Regions from separate parts of the Rhizobium phaseoli genome, predicted to be linked through region 4. Evidence: predicted binding sites of a transcription regulator. Region 4 holds the regulator's gene; each other region holds the start of a gene.

Region 1 (5,130 bases), 1.3 Mb from region 4:
CAACGGCGAGCGCCGAAGTCGGGTCGGTGCCGCCCATGACGATGCAGGGAATTTCGATCATCGAAGCCCACCATTCGCCAAGCGCAAGGTTCTTCGGATGCGCCTCTGGCTTGATATCGCCATCGAGCTTGCCGAAGAAGATATAGTCCGGCCGGACTTCGCCGATCTCCAGCGCCGTATGCCGGTCGGCCGCATTGCCACCGCCGACGATCAGCTTCGGCGCGTGCTTGTCGATCGCCTCCGAAAGCGCCTCGGCATTGCCGGAAAGATGCAGGCCATCGGCCTTCGCCCGTCCCGCCACGCGGCTGTCGCCCGCAATCAGCGCCGCGGCGCCGGCATCCTGAATGACAGGCACCAGCTTTTCGGCATGTTTCTGGAAGGTGCCGTCGTCGAGCCCGTATTGCGGCACGATCACCGAGGCGACATCGCCGCCCTTCAGCGCATCGGCGACGATCCTTGCCTGTTCATCGGCGTCGGCGATATCAGGGACGATGAGCACCAGGCGGCAGCGGTTTTCGGGTTCGGTCATGAGGTCTTTCCGTTTCCTGCGAATTCCCCTCTTCGAAAGGACGGATCCGCACTCGTTTTGTGTGAGTAGTTCCGTTAGAGGAGGCTTGCAAGAGGAGGACGCCGAAAGCATGCCGCAGGATTTGTCATTCTACTACGCCGCCGTGCCCGCCGTTCTGCTGGTCGGCCTCGCAAAAGGCGGCATGGGCGACGCTTTGTCGCTGATCGGCTTGCCCTTTCTCGCCTTGGTCGTCTCGCCGGTCGAGGCGGCTGCGATCCTTCTGCCGATCCTGGTCTTCATGGACATGATCTCGCTCGTCGTCTGGCGCAAGCACGGCGACTGGACGACGCTGAAGATCATGCTGCCCGGCGCCATCCTCGGTATCGGCCTCGGCTGGGCGACCTCGGCGCTCGTTCCGGGCAACATCCTGCGCATCGTCATCGGCGCAGTGACCATCCTCTTCTGCCTGCGCTATTTCTGGAACAATTTCGGCCCCGGCGCCGGCCGGGTGATCCCGCCGCGCGGCCAGCGGCCGATCGCTGCCGGTTTCTGGGGCGCGTTCTCGGGCTACGGCAGCTTCGTCGCCCATGCCGGCGGCGCCCCCTTTCAGGTTTATGCCCTGCCGCTCAAGCTGCAGCCGCGCGAATATACCGGCACCAGCGTGCGCTTCTTCGCGATCCTCAATGCCGTCAAGCTCATCCCCTATTTCGCGCTCGGCCAGCTCGACACGCAGAATCTCGCGACCTCGGCGACGTTGCTGCCTTTCGCGCCGCTTGCCACGCTTGCCGGCGCCTGGTGCGTGCGCCGCATGAAGCCGGAGATTTTCTATCCCTTCATGTATGCGATGGCCTTCATCGCCGCCTTCCTGATCGTGCGCGAAGGCCTTGGCGGGTAAGGCAGCGCTGCTGCATACTCGACCTGAGGAATTATGCAGCAGTTCTAGGTGGAACAGCGTCCCGAGCGCGGCTCAGAAGACGCGCGGCGCTCTCGTACGCTGCAACGCACAATTTTCTTGCCGCCGCGGCCGGTTTGACGTAGCGTTCCCGCCATGTCGAACACGGACCCCTTCTCTGCGATTGCTGATCCGCACCGGCGGTTTCTGCTGGAGGAATTGCGGCGCGCGCCCCGGACAGTCAACCAGCTTGCCGAGGGTCTATCGATCAGCCGTCCCGCTGTTTCGCAGCACCTGAAGGCGTTGCTCGATAGCAACCTCGTCTCCGTGACGTCGGAAGGCACGAAACGCATCTACGCGGTCAACAACCGCGGCTTCGACAAGCTCAATCTTTGGCTGGATCAGTTCTGGGCCTGATCGCCCTCCCCTGAAGCGTGTCGCGGTCTTAAGATTCGTTGTTACGATTCAGGTCTTTGTTTTTACGCATGTCTTTATCGCAAAGCCGCTGCACACTTTCGCGAGATACTCTAAGAACCCTGGGCTCACGCGAGCGCGAACTGCGGCGCCAGATGCAAAAGCGCCAGCCGCGATGCCGCGAGCATCGGGCTGGCGCAATTCTGGTGTCAAATCACCGGGTCTTGCAAATTTTAGGCGGAATGGATGGTTTACCTCTTACGCAAGAAGATCGTCCGGCGACCCTTGGGAAGATTTAATGGACGGATGACTTGAGACGCTGAATCTCGTCCTTGATGCGCAGCTTGCGGCGCTTGCATTCAGCAATTTCCGTATCGGAGATCGAAGGAGCTGTTCTGAGTGCATGCAGCTCCTCCTCGAGAGCGACATGCTTTTTCTGGAGTGATTCAAGATGAGCTTCAACTGTCATTTGACCCTTCCTTCCTCTTACCCTCCCCGGCCATCATCGTCGGGGATCAAGGTGTCAACGCGCCGGACTGTGACATATTTTTGACGGCTTGTCGAAGGCGAAAAGATGAAGATGAGATGGCAAATTCATGATCAAGACTAACTAGCCGTTACCCGTATTTGGTGATAGGAGCTTGCGGAAATCATCGGCAGATCGGACAAGATCCGAAGACGATAACGGGGAATGCACATGGCCGATCAGGAACAGGCGGAAATCAGGCTCATGGTGGCGCGTCTGCGTCAGGAGCACGAGGATTTCGACGCCGCGATCAACGCCATGATCGAGACCGGATGCGACGCACTGCGAATCCAGCGCATGAAAAAGAAGAAGCTCGTTATCAAGGACAAGCTTTCCAAGCTGGAAGATCAGATCGTCCCTGATATCATCGCCTGATCGTATCGCCCGATCGCTTGAGAGGAATAGCGGCAACGATGACAGACAGACCACCCGTCGCCATTATCATGGGCAGCCAATCCGATTGGGAAACCATGAAGAACGCGGCCGATACCCTGGAAGCCCTGGAAATCCCTTATGATGCGCGCATCATCTCCGCGCACCGCACGCCCGACCGCATGGCGAATTTCGCCAAGGGCGCGCGCGCCGAAGGCTTCAAGGTTATCATCGCCGGCGCCGGCGGCGCCGCCCATCTGCCGGGCATGACCGCATCGATGACGCCGCTGCCGGTCTTCGGCGTCCCGGTCCAGTCGAAAACCATGTCCGGCCAGGACAGTCTTCTGTCCATCGTGCAGATGCCGGCCGGCATTCCCGTGGGAACGCTCGCCATCGGCAAAGCGGGCGCCGTCAACGCCGCCCTGCTCGCCGCCGCCGTGCTTGCGCTGTCCGACGAAGAAATCGCCGAGCGGCTCGACGAATGGCGCGAACGTCAGAGCGCTGCGATCGCCGAATACCCGATGGACGACCAATGACTGTAAGAACGATCGGCATTGTCGGCGGCGGCCAGCTCGGCCGCATGCTGGCCATCGCCGCCGCCAGACTGAATTTCCGCACGATCATTCTCGAGCCGCAGGCGGACTGCCCGGCCGCCCAGCTCGCCAACAGGCAGATCACCGCCGCCTATGATGATCCGGCGGCGCTGGCCGAACTTGCCGCCGCCTGCGACGTCGTCACCTACGAATTCGAGAACGTGCCCGTCGCAGCCGCAGAAACGCTTTCGGCAAGCATTCCCGTCTATCCGCCGCCGAAAGCGCTGGAAGCCGCCCAGGACCGCCTGGTCGAAAAGCGCTTCCTCAACGATTGCGGCATCACCACCGCCCGCTTTCACGCGATCGACAGCCAGGCCGACCTCGAGGCGGCACTTAAGGATTTCGGCGGTAAGGGCGTATTGAAGACCCGCCGTCTCGGTTATGACGGCAAGGGACAGAAGGTTTTCCGCTCGGCGGCCGACAGCCCAGACGGCGCCTATGTCGCGCTCGGCGCCGTGCCACTGATCCTCGAAAGCTTTGTCGCCTTCGAACGCGAGGTTTCGATCATCGCCGCGCGCACCGCCGACGGCACGGTCGTCTGCTTCGATCCCGCCGAGAATGTGCACCGCAACGGCATCCTCCATACCTCGACCGTTCCCGCCGCGATCTCCGCAACGACGGGTGAAGCCGCACGCCGGTCGGCGGAAAAAATCCTCGCAGCATTGAACTATGTCGGCGTCATCGGCATCGAATTCTTCGTGCTTGCCGACGGCAGCCTGATCGCCAACGAGATGGCTCCGCGCGTGCACAATTCCGGACACTGGACGGAGGCCGCCTGCGCCGTCAGCCAGTTCGAGCAGCATATCCGCGCCGTCGCCGGCCTGCCGCTCGGCAATGGCGAGCGGCATTCCGACTGCGTCATGCAGAACCTGATCGGCGACGATATCCTTGCCGTTCCCGACTGGCTGCGACGTGCCGATACGCTGGTCCATCTCTACGGCAAGACCGAGTGGCGTCCCGGCCGCAAGATGGGCCATGTCACCACATTGGCGCTGAAATCGCCGCTTTCCCGGTGAGAAAACACCCTCTCGCCTTGGGAAAAACACCGTCACGTGGTTGACACGGAAAGGGCGACGGGGTATCTGCTCCCCCACCTAAAGAGCGCGCCCCGACGGCGCGCTTTTGATTGTTAAAGATACGGGCGAATGTGAATTCCCCCATAGAGATCGCGGATCAGAAAAATGAAGATCAAGAATTCGCTCAAGTCGCTCAAGGCTCGCCACCGTGACAACCGTCTGGTTCGCCGCAAGGGCCGCATCTACATCATCAACAAGCTGAACCCGCGCTACAAGGCTCGTCAGGGCTGATTGCGCGCATCCGGATTGCTGCGCCGCGCAGATTGCGCCGGCGGATATCCGGAGGGTCGCTGTGGTGATCACGTCTAATTTGTTTGATCTTCGGCGCTGGCGGGCTAATATGTCCGCCATGCGCTTTTTTGCTTTGATGCCGGCGGTCTTGCCGCTCTTCCTCGTCCTCTCCACCTCTCCGCTTCCGGCCATCGCGGCGGAAAAGGATGTCATCGTCGAGCAGAGCAACGCCGACAATTCGCCGAAGCAGCGTCTCGACCAGCTCTTCAGCCAGCTGAAGCGTGAGCGCGATCCCGACAAGGCCAGCAGCATCGCCAACGAAATTCGCCTGCAATGGAATGATTCCGGCAGCGCGACCGTCAATCTGCTGATGCAATGGGCCGACAAGGCGATTGAGGAAAAGCGCAATCCCGCCGCTCTCGATTTCCTCGACGAGGCAATAGCGCTGAAGCCCGATTACGCCGAAAGCTGGAATCGCCGTGCCACGCTGAATTTCGTCATGGGCAATTACCGCAAGT
Region 2 (5,130 bases), 480 kb from region 4:
CCGGCCGATGATCTAGCTGCAAAGAGCCTGGCCTATGCCGATGACGCCGTCGTGCCGATGGAGCGTCCGGTCGCGATGGACGAGATTCTGAACGCCGGCAAGGCGTCGAAAATGCCGGCAGACAAGGCCGATGGCGACTGGCAGATCCAGATCTCGGCCGCCCCGAGCGCCGATGCGGCGCGTGCGCTTCTCGCTCAGGCGAAGTCGGAAGGCGGCGCGCCGCTGGTTTCCGCCTCGCCCTATACCGAGGCGGTCGGGACGGGCGCTAACAAGATCTATCGCGCCCGCTTCGTCGGCTTCGCCAGCAAGGATGCCGCCGTCTCCGCCTGCGATGCGCTGAAGCAGCGGTCCTACGACTGCATGCTGCTGCCCGATCACGGCTGACCGCCGCGCGACAGTCCGGGCAGGCCACTCTGGACATTCCTCGGGAATCGCGGTCTCCTTCCATAAACAAAAGGAGAACGCCCATGCTGCGCCGTCTCGCCGACCAGTTCGAAACCTCATCCGCCGCCTATGCCGCCGCCAACGGCATTGAGCGCGACGCCGACTGGTTCCTGTTGAAACTGCAGGAGGAAATGGGTGAGCTCACCCAGGCCTGGAACCGCCTGACCGGCCGCGGCCGCCGGAGGGAGCGGACGCAGGAAGAGCTCGACCGCGATCTTGCCGACGAGGCCGCCGACCTGCTCGGTCATATCCTGCTCTTTGCCCGCCGCAACGACATCGACCTTGCCGCCGCGATCGAACGGAAGTGGCGGTTTCAGCCGGCGCAGAGGCCGGACGCATAAGCACTGCGGCATCGCGCCCCCGGATCCTGGAGATCGCGACCGGCTTTAGAAGATTGCGCTCAATCCGGTTACCAGCCAGAACGAAAGCGCCGAAATCATCGCGGCGGCCGGCAACGTGATGACCCACGCGACGATGATATTGCCCGCCAGACCCCAGCGCACCGCAGACATGCGCCTTGCAGCGCCGACGCCGATGATGGCGCCGGTTATGGTGTGGGTGGTTGAAACCGGAATGCCGAGCCAGGTCGCGCCGAAAAGCGTCAAGGCGCCGCCCGTCTCGGCGCAGAAGCCCTGCATCGGGTTCAGCCTGGTAATCTTCGAACCCATCGTGTGAACGATGCGCCAGCCGCCGAACAGCGTGCCGAGAGCCATTGCGGCCTGGCATGACAGGACCACCCAGAGCGGCACATGGAAGCCGCCGCCGAGGTAACCTTGCGAATAAAGCAGCACGGCGATGATGCCCATGGTCTTCTGCGCGTCGTTGCCGCCGTGGCCGAGCGAATAGAGCGAGGCCGAGACGAATTGCAGGAAGCGAAACGATCGATCGACTGCAAAGGGCGTCTGGCGGATGAATGTCCAGGTCACCGCCAGGATTAGAAACAGCGCCAGGAGAAAGCCGATCATCGGCGACATGACGATTGCCGCAGCCGTCTTCAGAAGGCCGCTCCAGACAATCGAGCTCAGACCGGTTTTGGCAAGGCCCGCTCCGACCAGTCCGCCGACCAGAGCGTGGGAGGAGCTGGAAGGAATGCCGAAGATCCAGGTCACGACGTTCCAGACGATGGCGCCGACGAGCGCTGCGAAAATCACCTGTGGCGTGACGATCGCCGGATCGATGATGCCGGTTCCGAGCGTTTCGGCCACATGCAGGCCGAAGAACAGAAAGGCGATGAAATTGAAGAACGCAGCCCAGATGACCGCGTATTGCGGCCTCAGGACCCTGGTCGATACGATCGTCGCAATCGAATTGGCGGCATCATGCAGGCCATTGAGGAAATCGAACAGCAGGGCGACGCCGATCAGGCCGACGAGAAGGGGAAGAGCGAGCGCGGCCTCCATCAGACATTCTCGATCACGATGCCGCTGATCTCGTTGGCGACATCCTCGAAACGGTCGACCACCTTTTCCAGCTCACCATAGATTTCGCTGCCGATCATATAGGCCATCGCATTGTTGGCGCCGTGCCGGCGGAACAGATCTTTGAGGCCCTGCTCGTGCAGTTCGTCGGAGCGGCCTTCTACCCGCGTGACCTGCTCGACAATGGCGGATAGACGCGGCGCATTGGCGGTCATGCGATCGAGCAACGGAATTGCCTCGGCGATAAGATTGGCTGCCTCGACAACGGTCTTGCCCATCTCCCGCATGCCCGGATCGAAGCTGGTCTGCTCGAAGAGGCGGATGGTCTTGACGGTCTTGTGCATCATGTCGATCGCATCATCCATGGATTGGATGAGGTCCTTGATGTCGCCGCGATCGAAGGGCGTGATGAAGCTTCGCCGCACGGCCTGCATGACCTCACGCGTGATATTGTCCGCCTGGTCTTCCAATCGTACGATCGTGTCGCATTGCCGTTCGATCTCAATGCCCGACAGCAACCGGTCCAGGGCTTCCGCGGCTTCAACGATGGTCGTCGAATGCTGTTCAAACAGCACAAAAAACCGGTCTTCGCGCGGCATCAACTTTCGAAACCAACCAAGCATAAGGACCTCGCGATTCCTGGTCTGGGCATTGGACAGCGACAGCGAGCCGCCATCCGGGACGGCCGTTCATAACCTCTATCTCCTTGACGAGATAGGGCCGGGTCGAGGTTTATGACAGATTTGTGACAGCCGGCCCCGAAAAGCCGCTTTTCCCACGAAGGCGGGTTTTCAGCAGCAGCGATCAGCCGACTTTGTATCGGTAGAACTTGCTGTCCACCGCCATCAGCGGGAAGGTGCGGGGCAGGGCGCTCTTGGCGATCTCGGTGAAACCGTTCTTCTCATAGAAGCGATGGGCGGCGACGAACTTGTCAGTCGTGCCGAGGAAGATATCGGTGAGGCCGACATCCCTGGCGTGGGCAAACAGGCGGTCGAGGAGCAGCGCCGCCACGCCGTGCTCGCGGCCGCGAACCTCGGCGGCGACGAACATCTTGCGCAGCGCCGCCTGGTTGTTGCCGATATCCTTCAAGCCGACCGTCCCGACGATGACGTCGTCCTTGACGGCCACCCAGAACTGGCCTTTGCCGGACTGGTAGAAATCCGGAATGACCCTGAGATCCGGCTGCGCATCGGCGGTGATGTCGATGCCGAATTCCTCGCGCTGTATCGGCAGGATCACCGATAGCACGTCATCGGCGTCGCCTTCGGCAAAAGGCCTGATTTCGATCTCCGCCATGCGCTCCTCCCGCCTCAGGTCTGCGTGCCGCCGACCGTCACCTGATCCATACGCAGATGCGGCTGGCCGACGCCGACAGGCACCCATTGGCCGCCCTTGCCGCAATTGCCGATGCCGGTATCGAGCTTCATGTCGTTGCCGATCATCGACACCCGCTTCATCGCATCCGGGCCGTTGCCGATCAGCATTGCGCCCTTGATCGGCGCGCCGACCTTGCCGTTTTCGATCAGGTAAGCCTCGGTGCAGCCGAAGACGAACTTGCCGGAGGTGATGTCGACTTGGCCGCCGCCGAAGGAGACGGCATAGATACCCTTCTTCACCGAGGCGATGATTTCCTCGGGCGTCTTGTCGCCGCCGAGCATATAGGTGTTGGTCATGCGCGGCATCGGCACATGCGCATAGCCTTGGCGGCGGCCGTTGCCGGTGGCCGCCATGCCCATTAGCCGGGCATTCTGCCGATCCTGCATATAGCCGACGAGCTTGCCCTTCTCGATCAGCACATTGTAGCCCGACGGCGTGCCCTCGTCGTCGATGGTGAGTGAGCCGCGGCGGTTGTCGATCGTGCCGTCGTCGACGACGGTGACACCGGGTGCCGCGACCATCTGGCCGAGGAGGCCGGCAAAGGCCGACGTCTTCTTGCGGTTGAAATCGCCTTCGAGCCCGTGACCGACCGCCTCGTGCAGCATGACGCCCGGCCAGCCGGAACCGAGAACGACATCCATCGTGCCCGCCGGCGCATCGATCGCCTCGAGATTGACCAGCGCCTGGCGCAACGCCTCGTCGGCGCCGAGCTTCCAGCTTCCCGTTGCGATGAAATCGCCGAAGCCGATACGGCCGCCCTGGCCATAGGAGCCGCTTTCCTGCCGGTCGCCATCGCCGACCACGACCGAGATATTGATGCGCGTCATCGGGCGGATGTCCTGAACGCGATGACCGTCGGCCCGCAGGATGTCGACCATCTGCCAGCTAGCCGCCACCGACGCCGTTACCTGCCGCACCTTGTCGTTCTTGTTCCGGAGATAGGCGTCGATCTCGGTCAGCACCTTCACCTTCTCTTCGAAGCTCGGCGAGCCGATCGGATTTTCGTCGGTATAGAGCTTGCGGTTGGTGCGCTGGGGTGCCGCTGCATAGCTGCCGGCATAACCGCGCGTGACCGCACTGACGGCATCGGCGGCCCGTTTCAGCGCCGTGACGGAAAGATCGCCTGCATGCGCATAACCCACAGCCTCGCCGGCAACGGCGCGTAGCCCGAAACCCTGCTCGGTATTGAAGCTGCCGCCCTTCAGCCGGCCGTTGTCGAAGGTCAGCGCTTCGGCTTGTGCATGCTCGATGAAAAGCTCGCCGTCATCGGCGCCGGACAGAGCCTCGGCGACCAGGCCGCGCATCGCGGCTTCGTCGGCATCGAATAGCGTCAGGAGATCGGTGGTCATGGTCTGGCTCCAATGGGCACGCGTTCGGGAATGCGCTTACGCATCTAGATAGGGCTCCTAATGATAAGGAGTGAAGCCCTGCGGCGGAATATTCTTTGTTGGAGAGATTACTCGGCCTTGTGCGATACCGCCCGGTTCGCGCGGGCGGCTGTCCCTCACCCTAGCCCTCTCTCCGTAAACGGGGCGAGGGACGTGCCAAACGCTGCGTTGAGGTTGAAGAAGGCGGTTCGGCATATCCCTTCGCCCCGCAAGCGGGGAGAAGGTGCCGGCAGGCGGATGAGGGGCGGACCACGAAAGATGGCAATTGCCCTCAAGGCAGCGCGTCAAAACCCTCAGCAAAACCCTTGAGGTCGACGGGGATGCCGATGCCTTCTTCCGGGGTCTGGAAGACGATGAAGGTTGCCTGGGCGCCGCTGCGGAAGGTCTTCAGCAACTCGTCCTCGAGCACCACCTCGGCATAGCAGCCATCGGCGAAGCAGCGCACGAAATAGGCGCGGCCGATATCCTTGCCGTCGACATTGAGGCCGAGGCCGTTCGGCAAG
Region 3 (5,130 bases), 130 kb from region 4:
CACCGCGCTGCTGCTCGGTCGCGAGGACCTGATCCGGGCGACGGCGGAGCGCGCCGGCATCGATCTCAACCGCCCCGGCCTCGAGATCGTCAATGCCCGTATCTCCACCCGCGTCGAGGCCTATATCGATTATCTCTATGCAAGGCTTCAGCGGCACGGCTATCTCCACCGCGATGCCCAGCGTCTGATCCACAACGATCGCAACCACTTCGCCGCTACCATGGTGGCGTTGGGCGACGCCGACGGCATGGTGACGGGCATCACCCGCAACTATTCGACCGCGCTCGAAGATGTGCGCCGCTGCATCGACGAGAAGCCAGGCCATCGCGTCATCGGCGTGTCGCTGGCGCTCTGCCGCGGCCGCACCGTCTTCGTCGCCGATACCGCGGTGCATGACATGCCGACGGCCGAGCAGCTCGCCGATATCGCCGAGGAAGCCGCCGGTCTCGCGCGCCGCATGGGCTATCCGCCGCGCGTCGCCATGCTTGCCTATTCCACCTTCGGCCATCCCTCCGGCGAACGCTCCGAGCGGGTGCGCGAGGCGGTGAAGATCCTCGACAAGCGCCGCGTCGATTTCGAATATGACGGTGAGATGGCCGCCGATGTCGCGCTGAACCGCAAGGTGATGGAGCAATATCCGTTCTGCCGGCTCTCCGGCCCCGCCAACGTGCTGGTCATGCCGGCCTTCCACTCGGCCTCGATCTCGACCAAGATGCTGCAGGAACTCGGCGGCTCGACGGTGATCGGCCCGATCCTCGTTGGCCTCGACAAGGCCGTGCAGATCACTTCGATGGGCGCCAAGGATAGCGATATCGTCAACATGGCGGCGATCGCTGCCTACGGGGCGGGTTCGTAAACTCGCCTCTGCCTCCCATTCGAGAGGGTATTTCGCGCCCGGCCGACAGCACGTCGGTCGGGCGCGCCTTTTTGTGGCTTGCTCCCCGAAGATATGGTTGAAAGGCTCAATCCGATAAGTAATACTTTTGAAACAATGCCCGCGGCATATAAATGATATTCATCAGCCGTTTGGATTCCCATGTCGGAAAACGCATCCCCGAATTTCACTGCCCGATTTCAGGGGACAACGTTCGACGATATGGTCGAGGCTCTGACCAAGGGGTTCGGTTCGTTCGACGCATGGCGAAATGGTCGAGACAAACCACTCGACTGGAAAGTCGGGTTTTGGGGTGATGAGAGGTTGTCGCTGGTCAGCAACCAGGATTCCGGCGGCTGGGGTGCAAGAACGGCAGATGGAACGCCGGAAACCCTGGCCATCATCGTTCCGCGCACGGGAGCTCTCGACGTCGCCTTTGGTCGGACCTTGGCCGAAGCAACACCCGGGCGGCTGTTGATGGCGAACAATCTTGAGCCGGAACGGGTTTCGGTACGGGCAGCGCCACACCGGTCGGACACACTCAGTCTAAGTTGGGCGATCGTAGCTCAGACCGTCGCCGCCGTATTGGAGACCCCGCTCACCGGGGCACTGGACCTGGCGCCGGTCGTTGATCGTTCCACGGCGGCGGGACAGCTGATCTTCGGTCTCGCTCAAACGATGATCATCGGCATGCGCAACGGCGGCCCGCTACTCCACTCGCCGATTGCCATATCAAACCTCACCCAGGCATTTGCCGATCTGGTCGTACGTTTGGTTCCTCATCGGCTCTCGCATCTTCTGGATAAGAAAATCCATCTGATCGCACCGCGGCATGTCCGTCGCGCAATTGAATTTATGCATGCGAACATCGCGCAGCCGTTGACGATGCAGAATGTCGCGGACGCGGCGGGCATTTCCATTCGCGCTCTTGAAGTCGGCTTTCGGGCCTTCAAGGCAAACACACCGTCTGCCTACCTCAGGACGATCCGTTTGCAGGCGGTCCGGGAGGATCTGCGCGATCCTTCAAACCGCCAGCCGTTGCGGGACATCTGTTTGAAGTGGGGGTTCTTCCACTTGGGCCGTTTTGCGGCAATCTATCGGGCGGCCTATGGCGAGAATCCGTCGGACACGCGAAGGCGATCCGATCTTTGAGACGCCGATCGCGAGCCTGGGAGGTTTGCGCCAGGGCAGCATGCTGCAAGCCGACCAGAAAAGACTTTAGCTCGCGAAGCGGCCGGCGTCGGCGCCGTAATAGTTCAGGTAGCGGTCGGAAATGCTGGAGATAGGCAGCACGATCAGCACGTCTGTCGTGTTGAAGGCGTGGTCGATGACCGCGCTGGAGCCGACCATCGCGCCGAGGCGAAGGTACCCCTTGATGAGCGGCGGCAGGGCCATCAGCGCCCGCTTCGGGTTGACCGCCTCGACCGGCATCAGGTCCATGTTGCGGGCGAGATGCGGCAATGCGCCGACGGCCCATTCGTCCTTCGCCAGCACATTATGGTAGAGGAAGGACAGTGCCAGCGCATGGCTTTCGAGATAGACACCGGGGAACGAGGCGCAGCCGAACATGGCGCTCATGCCGTGTTTCAGCGCATAGGCCCAATTGCCCTGCCACAGGAGCTCGACGGTGCGCTTGGTGCGGTATTCCGGCAACACGCAGGAACGGCCGAGCTCCATGAAGCGCTTCTCCGGATGCTTGGCGAGAAGCCCCTCGATCTCGAATTCGGAAGCCGAGTAAAAACCGCCATTGGCCATGGCGACATCTTGGCGCAGCAGCCGATAGGTGCCGACGATCTGGTCTTCCGGATCGCCTTCGATCGCACGGTCGAGAACAAGAAGATGATCGCAGAAGGCATCATAAGCGTCGACATCACGCTGGCGGCGCATGGCGTCCAGCGGCAGCTGCGCTTTCATTTCGTCGACGAAGACCCGGTAGCGCACCGCCTGGGCGGCGTCGATCTCGCGCGCCGAGCGGGCAAGGCGCGTTTCCAGATTGCCGATCCGGCCCAGGATATCGCCGTCCTTCTGGGCAGCAGCCGTCGACGGCCGTGCAGCCTCCGCGGTGACGTCACGATTGAGGATGTCGATGGAGGACATGGCGATTCTCCGGTTGCCGGCTTATCGACGCCATAAAACACTTCTGTACGACAGGAAAGTGACATATTGCATTTCCCGAGGCAAGGAGCGGGCTGGGCCCGAGAGGCTCTATCGCGCCTCTGCCCGGCGGGCCGAAAGTGCGGCGACCGCCTGAACTTCGGTCAGCAGCCGCAGCGGGTCGACCGGCTTCACCATGACGCGGTTGGCGCCGTTGAGCAAAACCTGGCGGCGTGATTCGTCGCTCTTGTCGGCGGTCAGCACGATCACCGGTACCGGCGCAAGATCGAGCCGCCGTTCGTGGCCGCGCAGCCGTCCCAGCATGTCGATGCCGTTGCCGCCCGGCATCGACAGATCGCTGATGATGATGTCGGGGCGGGCATCCGCCTCGCCCAGGGCGCAATCGAGCAGCGTCTCGAAGTCTTCGACATGACGCACCTTGTGCCCGCCTTTTTCCAGGACGACGCGCACCAGCATGGCGTTGATCGGATCGTCCTCGCCGAGCAGGATGCTGAGCCCGCTCGCCGCCACTCTCGTCTCCGCAACCGAAAGCCCGAAGCCCGGCTGATTGTCGTTCAGCGCGTCGCGCTTTTCCATGCCGCGCATGCGCCCGCGCAGCACATCGATCAGCGACTGTTCGCGAAGCGGCCGGATGAGCCAGGCGTCGAACAGGTCGAGCGGATGGGCGCTGCGCTCTTCCGGGTTGACGAGCAGAACCTTGCGCAGGCCCAGCGCAGCGATTTCGGCGCGATCGGCAAGATGGGCGGAAAATTCCGCCGACATGCGATGATCGACGATGATATCAGTCGGCCGACCACCGTAACTGGCCATGCCGAGCAGCTTTTCCCGCGCCGTCTCGCCGTCACCGACGAGATGGCAGATGCCGCCGAGCGTGGTGATGGTCTCGGCGATGGCGGTGCGCGCCGCACCTGCCGGTGCCAGAAGCACGACGCTGTTGCCGGCAAGCAGCGTGTTTCGCCGCTCGGGCCTTTCGCTGCCGACATCGACGGGAAAGCGGATGGTGAATTCGCTGCCCAGGCCCTTTTCGCTGGCTACCGTCAATGCGCCGCCGAATTCGCGCATGATGCGGGCGGAGATCGCAAGACCGAGCCCGGTGCCGGCGCTCTTGTCGGCGACGGTGCCGCCCTGCTCGAACTCGCCGAAGACACGCGCCTGCTCCTCGGCCGTCATGCCGGGACCGCTATCGGCGACGGTGATCAACAGATTGCCGGCGTCAAGCGAGACACGGATGAAGACGCCGCCCACCTGCGTGAACTTCACGGCGTTGCCAATGACGTTGAACAGAACCTGCCGCAGCCGCGCCGGATCGAAGCTCATATTCTGGGGCACGTCAGAGGACACGGTGGCGCCGATCTCGATACCCTTTTCATGCGCCCGGTGGGCAAGCATCTCGACGACGCTCTCGAGAAGCTTGCGCAGCGATTCCGAGCGCGGGTGCAGTTCGAAACGGCCGACCTCGATGGTGGAGAAATCGAGCAGGTCTTCGACGAGCTGCGTCAGCGCGTGGCCGGACTGGCGGATATTCGCCAGGTAATTCTGCTGTTCCTGTGTCAGCCGCGTCTCCGCGAGCAGATGCGTCATGCCGAGGATGCCGGAAAGCGGCGTGCGCACCTCGTGACTGACGGTGGCAAGCAGCCGGGATTTGGCGGCGCTGTTATATTCGGCCTTCTGGCGGGCTTGCTCGCGGCCCTGCGCCAGCAGCCGCTCTTCGGTGACGTCGCGGGCAACGCTGTGCAGCAGCAGGCGGCCGTCCGCAGGATCGCGGGTGACGACGTCGCGCCAGACGAAAATCCTCTGGCCTTCCGGCGTCGAGATTTCGACATCGTAGCAATGCGGGATCGGACCGGGGCGGAAGGCGAGGCCGATCTCCTCGCAGCTGCGCCCTTCCGGATGCAGCCGTCCGGTCAGACGGCGAAACGTATCATTGGCGGAGATGATACGCCGGTCCATGGTGCGCGAGACCGTGATGTCGCCGAGCACGTCGTGCACGTCGGCGAACAGCTTTGCGCCTTCGTTGCGCTCGGGCAGGGATTGGCGGCCGGGCTTGTTTGCCCCGCGCCGGCGGATTGTCAGGACAAGGTAACCGGCCATCGCCGCAAGGCCGAGAACGACAAGCCCGCCTGGAAGCAGCAGCGGATCGC
Region 4 (5,130 bases):
GCGCGATGCCCGACCATTCATGGGCGAAGAGCTTGCCGGTGCGGCCGACCCCGGTCTGGACCTCGTCGAGGATCAGCAGCAGGCCGTTTTCGTCGCAGATCTGGCGCAGCGCCTTCATGAACTCGGGGGTGGCGGGGCGCACACCGCCCTCGCCCTGCACCGGCTCGATGAGGATTGCCGCCGTCGCATCGGTGATGGCGGCGCGGACCGCTGCGATATCACCGAAAGCTACCTGATCGAAACCCGGCGCCTTGGGGCCGAAGCCTTCGAGATATTTCTCCTGGCCGCCGGCGGCGATCGTCGCAAGCGTGCGCCCATGGAAGGCGCCTTCGAAGGTGATGATGTGGAAGCGCTCGGGGTGGCCCTTGGAAAACTGATAGCGGCGCGCCGTCTTGATCGCACATTCGAGCGCTTCCGCACCTGAGTTGGTGAAGAACACCTTGTCGGCGAAGGTGGCGTCCGTCAGCCGCTTGGCCAGGCGCTCCTGGCCGGGGATCTCATAGATGTTGGAGAGGTGCCAGACCTTGTCGGCCTGCTCCTTCAGGGCGGCGACCACATGCGGATTGCTGTGGCCGACCGAGGTGACGGCGACGCCGGCGCCGAAATCGAGATAACGCTCGCCGCCTTCGGTGATCAGCCATACGCCCTCGCCTCGCTCGAACCGCAACGGGGCACGAGAATAGGTGTCATACAGCGGCGCGGCTTCGGCCATGGCGCGGGTCTCCCGATCAGCGTTGTCAATCACCGGACTCCGGCTAAGAAAACCAGGCCCGAAAAATCAAAAATGCCGCCTTGCGGCGGCGACCAGCACTATTTCCTTTTCGCGCTGCAATGTCAACAAAACTGCGCCCTTAGCGCATGCAGCAAGCGTGTACAGCGGCATTTTCGGCCTTCAACAGGCATTATTGCAGAAATGACACGCAGGGGCAGCAAGTTGGGGAAAACTCGGAATTCGATTCATCCGGATTCCCGCGACTCTTGTCACGGAGTCAGCCTCACACTAGGTTAAAGTTCAATTACTAGACTGCATGCGGCGGAACTAGTCACCAAAATTGATCAGGCGTTTCTTGTTTCGGAGGCTTCCGGGACAACGGTGAGGGATTCTGCCATCACCAACGCAAAAGGTGGAGACAGGGCATGAACTGGACAGACGAGCGGGTCGAGAAACTCAAGAAGCTGTGGTCCGAAGGGCTGAGCGCCAGCCAGATCGCGGCACAACTTGGCGGCGTGAGCCGAAACGCCGTTATCGGCAAGGTGCACCGGCTGAACCTGCCGGGTCGTGCCAAGGCCGGCGGCACGGCGACGGCGGCGCGCACGCCGAAGCGCCAGACATCGGCACCGCGCGCGCCGAACTACGCCTCCCGGATCACCACCCGCACCGTGACCCGCCAGCAGGGCGCAACGATGCTGAAGGAAGAGATCGAGATCGAAACGGTCGAGGAAATGGAATACGTGCCGAAGGGCAACGTGGTCGTGCCGATCTCGCGCCGCCTCGGCCTGACGGAACTGACCGAACGCACCTGCAAATGGCCGGTCGGCGATCCGCTCAAGGACGATTTCCACTTCTGCGGCTGCGAATCCCCTGACAATTCGCCCTATTGCAGCTACCACCAGAAGCTTGCCTACCAGCCGATCAACGAACGCCGCCGGGCGGCAGCGCGCGTCAGCTGAGCCGGCAAACCATTGCTGGAAATGCGAAAACGGGCCGCGTGGCCCGTTTTTTTTTGTGTGAGGGGGTTGGGTGTGGCTGCCCCTCATCCGGCTGCCGCCACCTTCTCCCGGTAAACGGGGCGAAGGGATCAAGCCGCGACGTCTCCGTCCCTCACTGGCCCCTTGCACTGGCCCCTTACAGGGCACGTCCCCTCGCCCCTTTTACGGGGAGAGGGTTAGGTGAGGGGCCGACACCGGCAGAAAAAAATAGAAACCTCTCAGGCTTCCATCGAATAGCCGGCGCCGCGGACGGTGCGGATGACGTCCTGCATGTTGGAGAAGTTCAGCGCCTTGCGCAGGCGGCCGACATGGACGTCGACGGTGCGTTCGTCGACATAAATGTCGTGGCCCCAGACGCCGTCGAGCAGCTGCGAGCGGGAGAAGACGCGGCCCGGCGACGACATCAGGAATTCCAACAGGCGGAATTCGGTCGGGCCGAGGCGGACTTCGCGGCTCTTGCGATGGACGCGGTGGGTTTCGCGGTCAAGCTCGATATCGCCGCATTTCAGCACCGAGGACAGCACCTCCGGGCGGGCGCGGCGCAGCATCGCCTTGACGCGGGCGACGAGCTCGGGGGTCGAGAACGGCTTGACGACGTAATCGTCGGCGCCGGTGGACAGCCCGCGCACACGCTCGCTCTCTTCGCCGCGCGCCGTCAGCATGATGATCGGCAGCCGCTCGGTTTCCGGCCGCATGCGCAGGCGCCGGCAGAGTTCGATGCCGGAGACGCCGGGCAGCATCCAGTCGAGGATGAGGAGATCGGGCGTGCGCTCCTGAAGCCTGATTTCGGCCTCGTCGCCGCGCAGGATGGTATCGACCTCGAAACCTTCCGCTTCGAGATTATAGCGGAGAAGCACGCTGAGGGCCTCTTCGTCTTCAACAACTGCAACTCTCGGGATCATGCGTGTCCGTCTCCTCGCGCACGATCCTTAAACCGGGAGTGATTTAAGCAAGGGATCCCGCGCAAAATCAGAAATTGGCTGCGACCTCTTTGCGCGCCCGGACGGGCGCGCACGCAATGGCTGGTTCGGCACGGTTATTCCGTGGCGGCACCGACGGTGTTGGCGCTGTCGTCCTTCGGACGGTCGCCTTCCGGCTGGGCGCCGGTCGCCATGTAGTAGATCGTTTCGGCGATATTGGTGGCGTGGTCGCCGATGCGCTCGATGTTCTTGGCGCAGAAGAGGAGATGCGTGCAGCTCGTGATGTTGCGCGGATCTTCCATCATATAGGTCAGGAGTTCGCGGAACAGCGACGTGTACATCGCGTCGATCTCGTTGTCGCGTTCGCGAATGGCGGTCGCCTTGTCGGCGGCGCGCGTCGTATAGACGTCGAGCACTTCCTTGAGCTGGACGAGCGCCAGCTCGGACAGGTGCTCGAGACCGCGGGCGAGCTTGCGCGGAACGCCGGTGCTCTGCACGGCGATGACGCGCTTGGCGGTGTTCTTGCCGAGGTCGCCGACGCGTTCGAGATCGGCGGCGATGCGGATCGAACCCATGATTTCGCGCAGGTCGGCGGCCATCGGCTGGCGGCGGGCGATGGTGACGATCGCCTTGTCGCCGATTTCGCGCTCGGTGTGATCGAGGATCACGTCGTCGGAAATCACCTTCTGCGCCAGCGCGGTATCACCGTTGACCAGCGCCCGGACGGATTCGGCGACCATCTGCTCGGCCAGGCCGCCCATTTCGGAAATCCGCCTGGACAGGAACTTCAGATCATCATCATAGGCAGAATAAATATGTGTCGATGCCATGGGGCTTTGTCCTCGAATAACGGGAAGGCTTCGGATGACCGCAATCAGCCGAAGCGACCCATGATGTAGTCCTGGGTGCGCGGATCGTCCGGATTGGTGAACATCTTGTCGGTGTCGTTCTCCTCGACGAGGTTGCCGAGGTGGAACATGGCGGTGCGCTGCGACACGCGCGCGGCCTGCTGCATGGAGTGGGTGACGATGACGATCGTGTAGTTCTCGCGCAGTTCGTGGATCAGCTCCTCGACCTTGGCGGTGGCGATCGGGTCGAGCGCCGAGCAGGGCTCGTCCATCAGGATGACTTCAGGGCTGACGGCGACGGCGCGGGCAATGCACAGGCGCTGCTGCTGGCCGCCGGAGAGACCGGTGCCGGATTCGTGCACGCGGTCCTTGACCTCGTTCCAGAGGCCGGCGCGCTGCAGGCTGGTCTCGACGATCTGGTCGAGATCGGCCTTCGACTTGGCCAGGCCATGGATGCGCGGACCGTAGGAGACGTTTTCATAGATCGACTTCGGGAACGGGTTCGGCTTCTGGAACACCATGCCGACGCGGGCGCGCAGCTCGACGACGTCAATGTCCGGATCATAGATATCGTCGCCGTCGAGGGTGATCTTGCCGGCGACGCGGCAGCCCTCGATCGTGTCGTTCATGCGGTTGAGGCTTCGCAGGAAGGTCGACTTGCCGCAGCCCGACGGGCCGATCAGCGCGGTTACGGTGTTTTCACGGATGTTCAGGTTCACATCGAAAAGCGCGCGCTTCTCGCCGTAGTAAACCGAGACATCCTGTCCGATCATTTTATACGGGACGTTGCTCATCTTCTGATCCAGCGCCTTTTCAACTGCAGCTTCCGTCAACATGTTCATGATGTTTAACTCCGTTTACCAGCGGCGCTCGAAGCGACGACGCAAGAGGATGGCGCCCATGTTCATGACGATCAGGAACAGGAGCAGAACGATGATGGCACCCGAAGTACGCTCCACGAAGGCCCGTTCGGCCTCGTTCGCCCACATATAGACCTGCACCGGCAGGGCCGTCGAGGGCTCGAGCGGTGTCGCCGGCGCGTTGGCGACGAAGGCGACCATGCCGATCAGGAGCAGCGGCGCTGTTTCGCCGAGCGCATGCGCCAGGCCGATGATCGTGCCGGTGAGGATGCCGGGCATGGCAAGCGGCAGGACATGGTGGAACACCATCTGCATCTTCGAGGCGCCGAGGCCGAGGGCTGCGGCGCGGATCGACGGCGGCACGGCGCGCAGTGCGGCGCGGGTGGCGATGATGATCGTCGGCAGGGTCATCAGCGTCAGCACCAGGCCGCCGACCAGCGAGGCCGAGCGCGGCAGGCCGATGAAGTTGATGAAGACGGAAAGGCCGAGCAGACCGTAGACGATCGACGGGACGGCGGCGAGGTTGTTGATGTTGACCTCGATCAGGTCCGTCAGCTTGTTCTTCGGTGCGAACTCCTCGAGATAGATCGAGGCGGCAACCCCGATCGGCAGCGACAGCGCCAGCACGATCAGCATCAGGTAGAGCGAGCCGATCAGGGCGACACCGAGCCCGGCAGCCTCCGGACGGCTGGAATTGCCGTTGACGAAGAGGCCGGTGTTGAACTGCTTCTGGAGAGCGCCGCTCGCCTTCAGCTGGTTCATCCAGGTCACCTGCTTGTCGTTGACCTTGCG

What was found. Region 4 encodes PhoB, which activates phosphate uptake and scavenging genes when phosphate is short. Its sites were predicted from a motif close to TGTCATNNANCTGTCAT; they were not measured.
Region 1: a site for PhoB is predicted at 2,389-2,405, ahead of AMC88_RS18210 (YdcH family protein). Genes of this name have one in related genera too.
Region 2: a site for PhoB is predicted at 2,597-2,613, ahead of AMC88_RS05030 (DUF47 domain-containing protein). Genes of this name have one in related genera too.
Region 3: a site for PhoB is predicted at 3,019-3,035, ahead of olsB (l-ornithine N(alpha)-acyltransferase). Genes of this name have one in related genera too.

The regions. Positions count from the first base shown of each region.
Region 1 covers NZ_CP013532.1:3,780,153-3,785,282, forward strand. The annotation lists gene AMC88_RS18195 (thiamine phosphate synthase) at 1-529, opposite strand, end outside; gene AMC88_RS18200 (sulfite exporter TauE/SafE family protein) at 639-1,403, shown strand; gene AMC88_RS18205 (ArsR/SmtB family transcription factor) at 1,557-1,817, shown strand; gene AMC88_RS18210 (YdcH family protein) at 2,110-2,283, opposite strand; gene AMC88_RS18215 (YdcH family protein) at 2,512-2,715, shown strand; gene purE (5-(carboxyamino)imidazole ribonucleotide mutase) at 2,754-3,248, shown strand; gene AMC88_RS18225 (5-(carboxyamino)imidazole ribonucleotide synthase) at 3,245-4,321, shown strand; gene ykgO (type B 50S ribosomal protein L36) at 4,487-4,612, shown strand; gene AMC88_RS18235 (tetratricopeptide repeat protein) at 4,722-5,130, shown strand, end outside.
Region 2 covers NZ_CP013532.1:1,047,581-1,052,710, forward strand. The annotation lists gene AMC88_RS05015 (D-alanyl-D-alanine carboxypeptidase family protein) at 1-384, shown strand, start outside; gene AMC88_RS05020 (nucleoside triphosphate pyrophosphohydrolase family protein) at 468-785, shown strand; gene AMC88_RS05025 (inorganic phosphate transporter) at 831-1,844, opposite strand; gene AMC88_RS05030 (DUF47 domain-containing protein) at 1,844-2,485, opposite strand; gene AMC88_RS05035 (GNAT family N-acetyltransferase) at 2,667-3,158, opposite strand; gene tldD (metalloprotease TldD) at 3,173-4,588, opposite strand; gene AMC88_RS05045 (invasion associated locus B family protein) at 4,899-5,130, opposite strand, start outside.
Region 3 covers NZ_CP013532.1:438,203-443,332, forward strand. The annotation lists gene AMC88_RS02115 (NADP-dependent malic enzyme) at 1-856, shown strand, start outside; gene AMC88_RS02120 (helix-turn-helix transcriptional regulator) at 1,037-2,026, shown strand; gene olsB (l-ornithine N(alpha)-acyltransferase) at 2,093-2,971, opposite strand; gene AMC88_RS02130 (PAS domain-containing hybrid sensor histidine kinase/response regulator) at 3,080-5,130, opposite strand, start outside.
Region 4 covers NZ_CP013532.1:565,086-570,215, reverse strand. The annotation lists gene AMC88_RS02775 (aspartate aminotransferase family protein) at 1-712, opposite strand, end outside; gene AMC88_RS02770 (GcrA family cell cycle regulator) at 1,138-1,671, shown strand; gene phoB (phosphate regulon transcriptional regulator PhoB) at 1,929-2,612, opposite strand; gene phoU (phosphate signaling complex protein PhoU) at 2,747-3,460, opposite strand; gene pstB (phosphate ABC transporter ATP-binding protein PstB) at 3,505-4,320, opposite strand; gene pstA (phosphate ABC transporter permease PstA) at 4,336-5,130, opposite strand, start outside.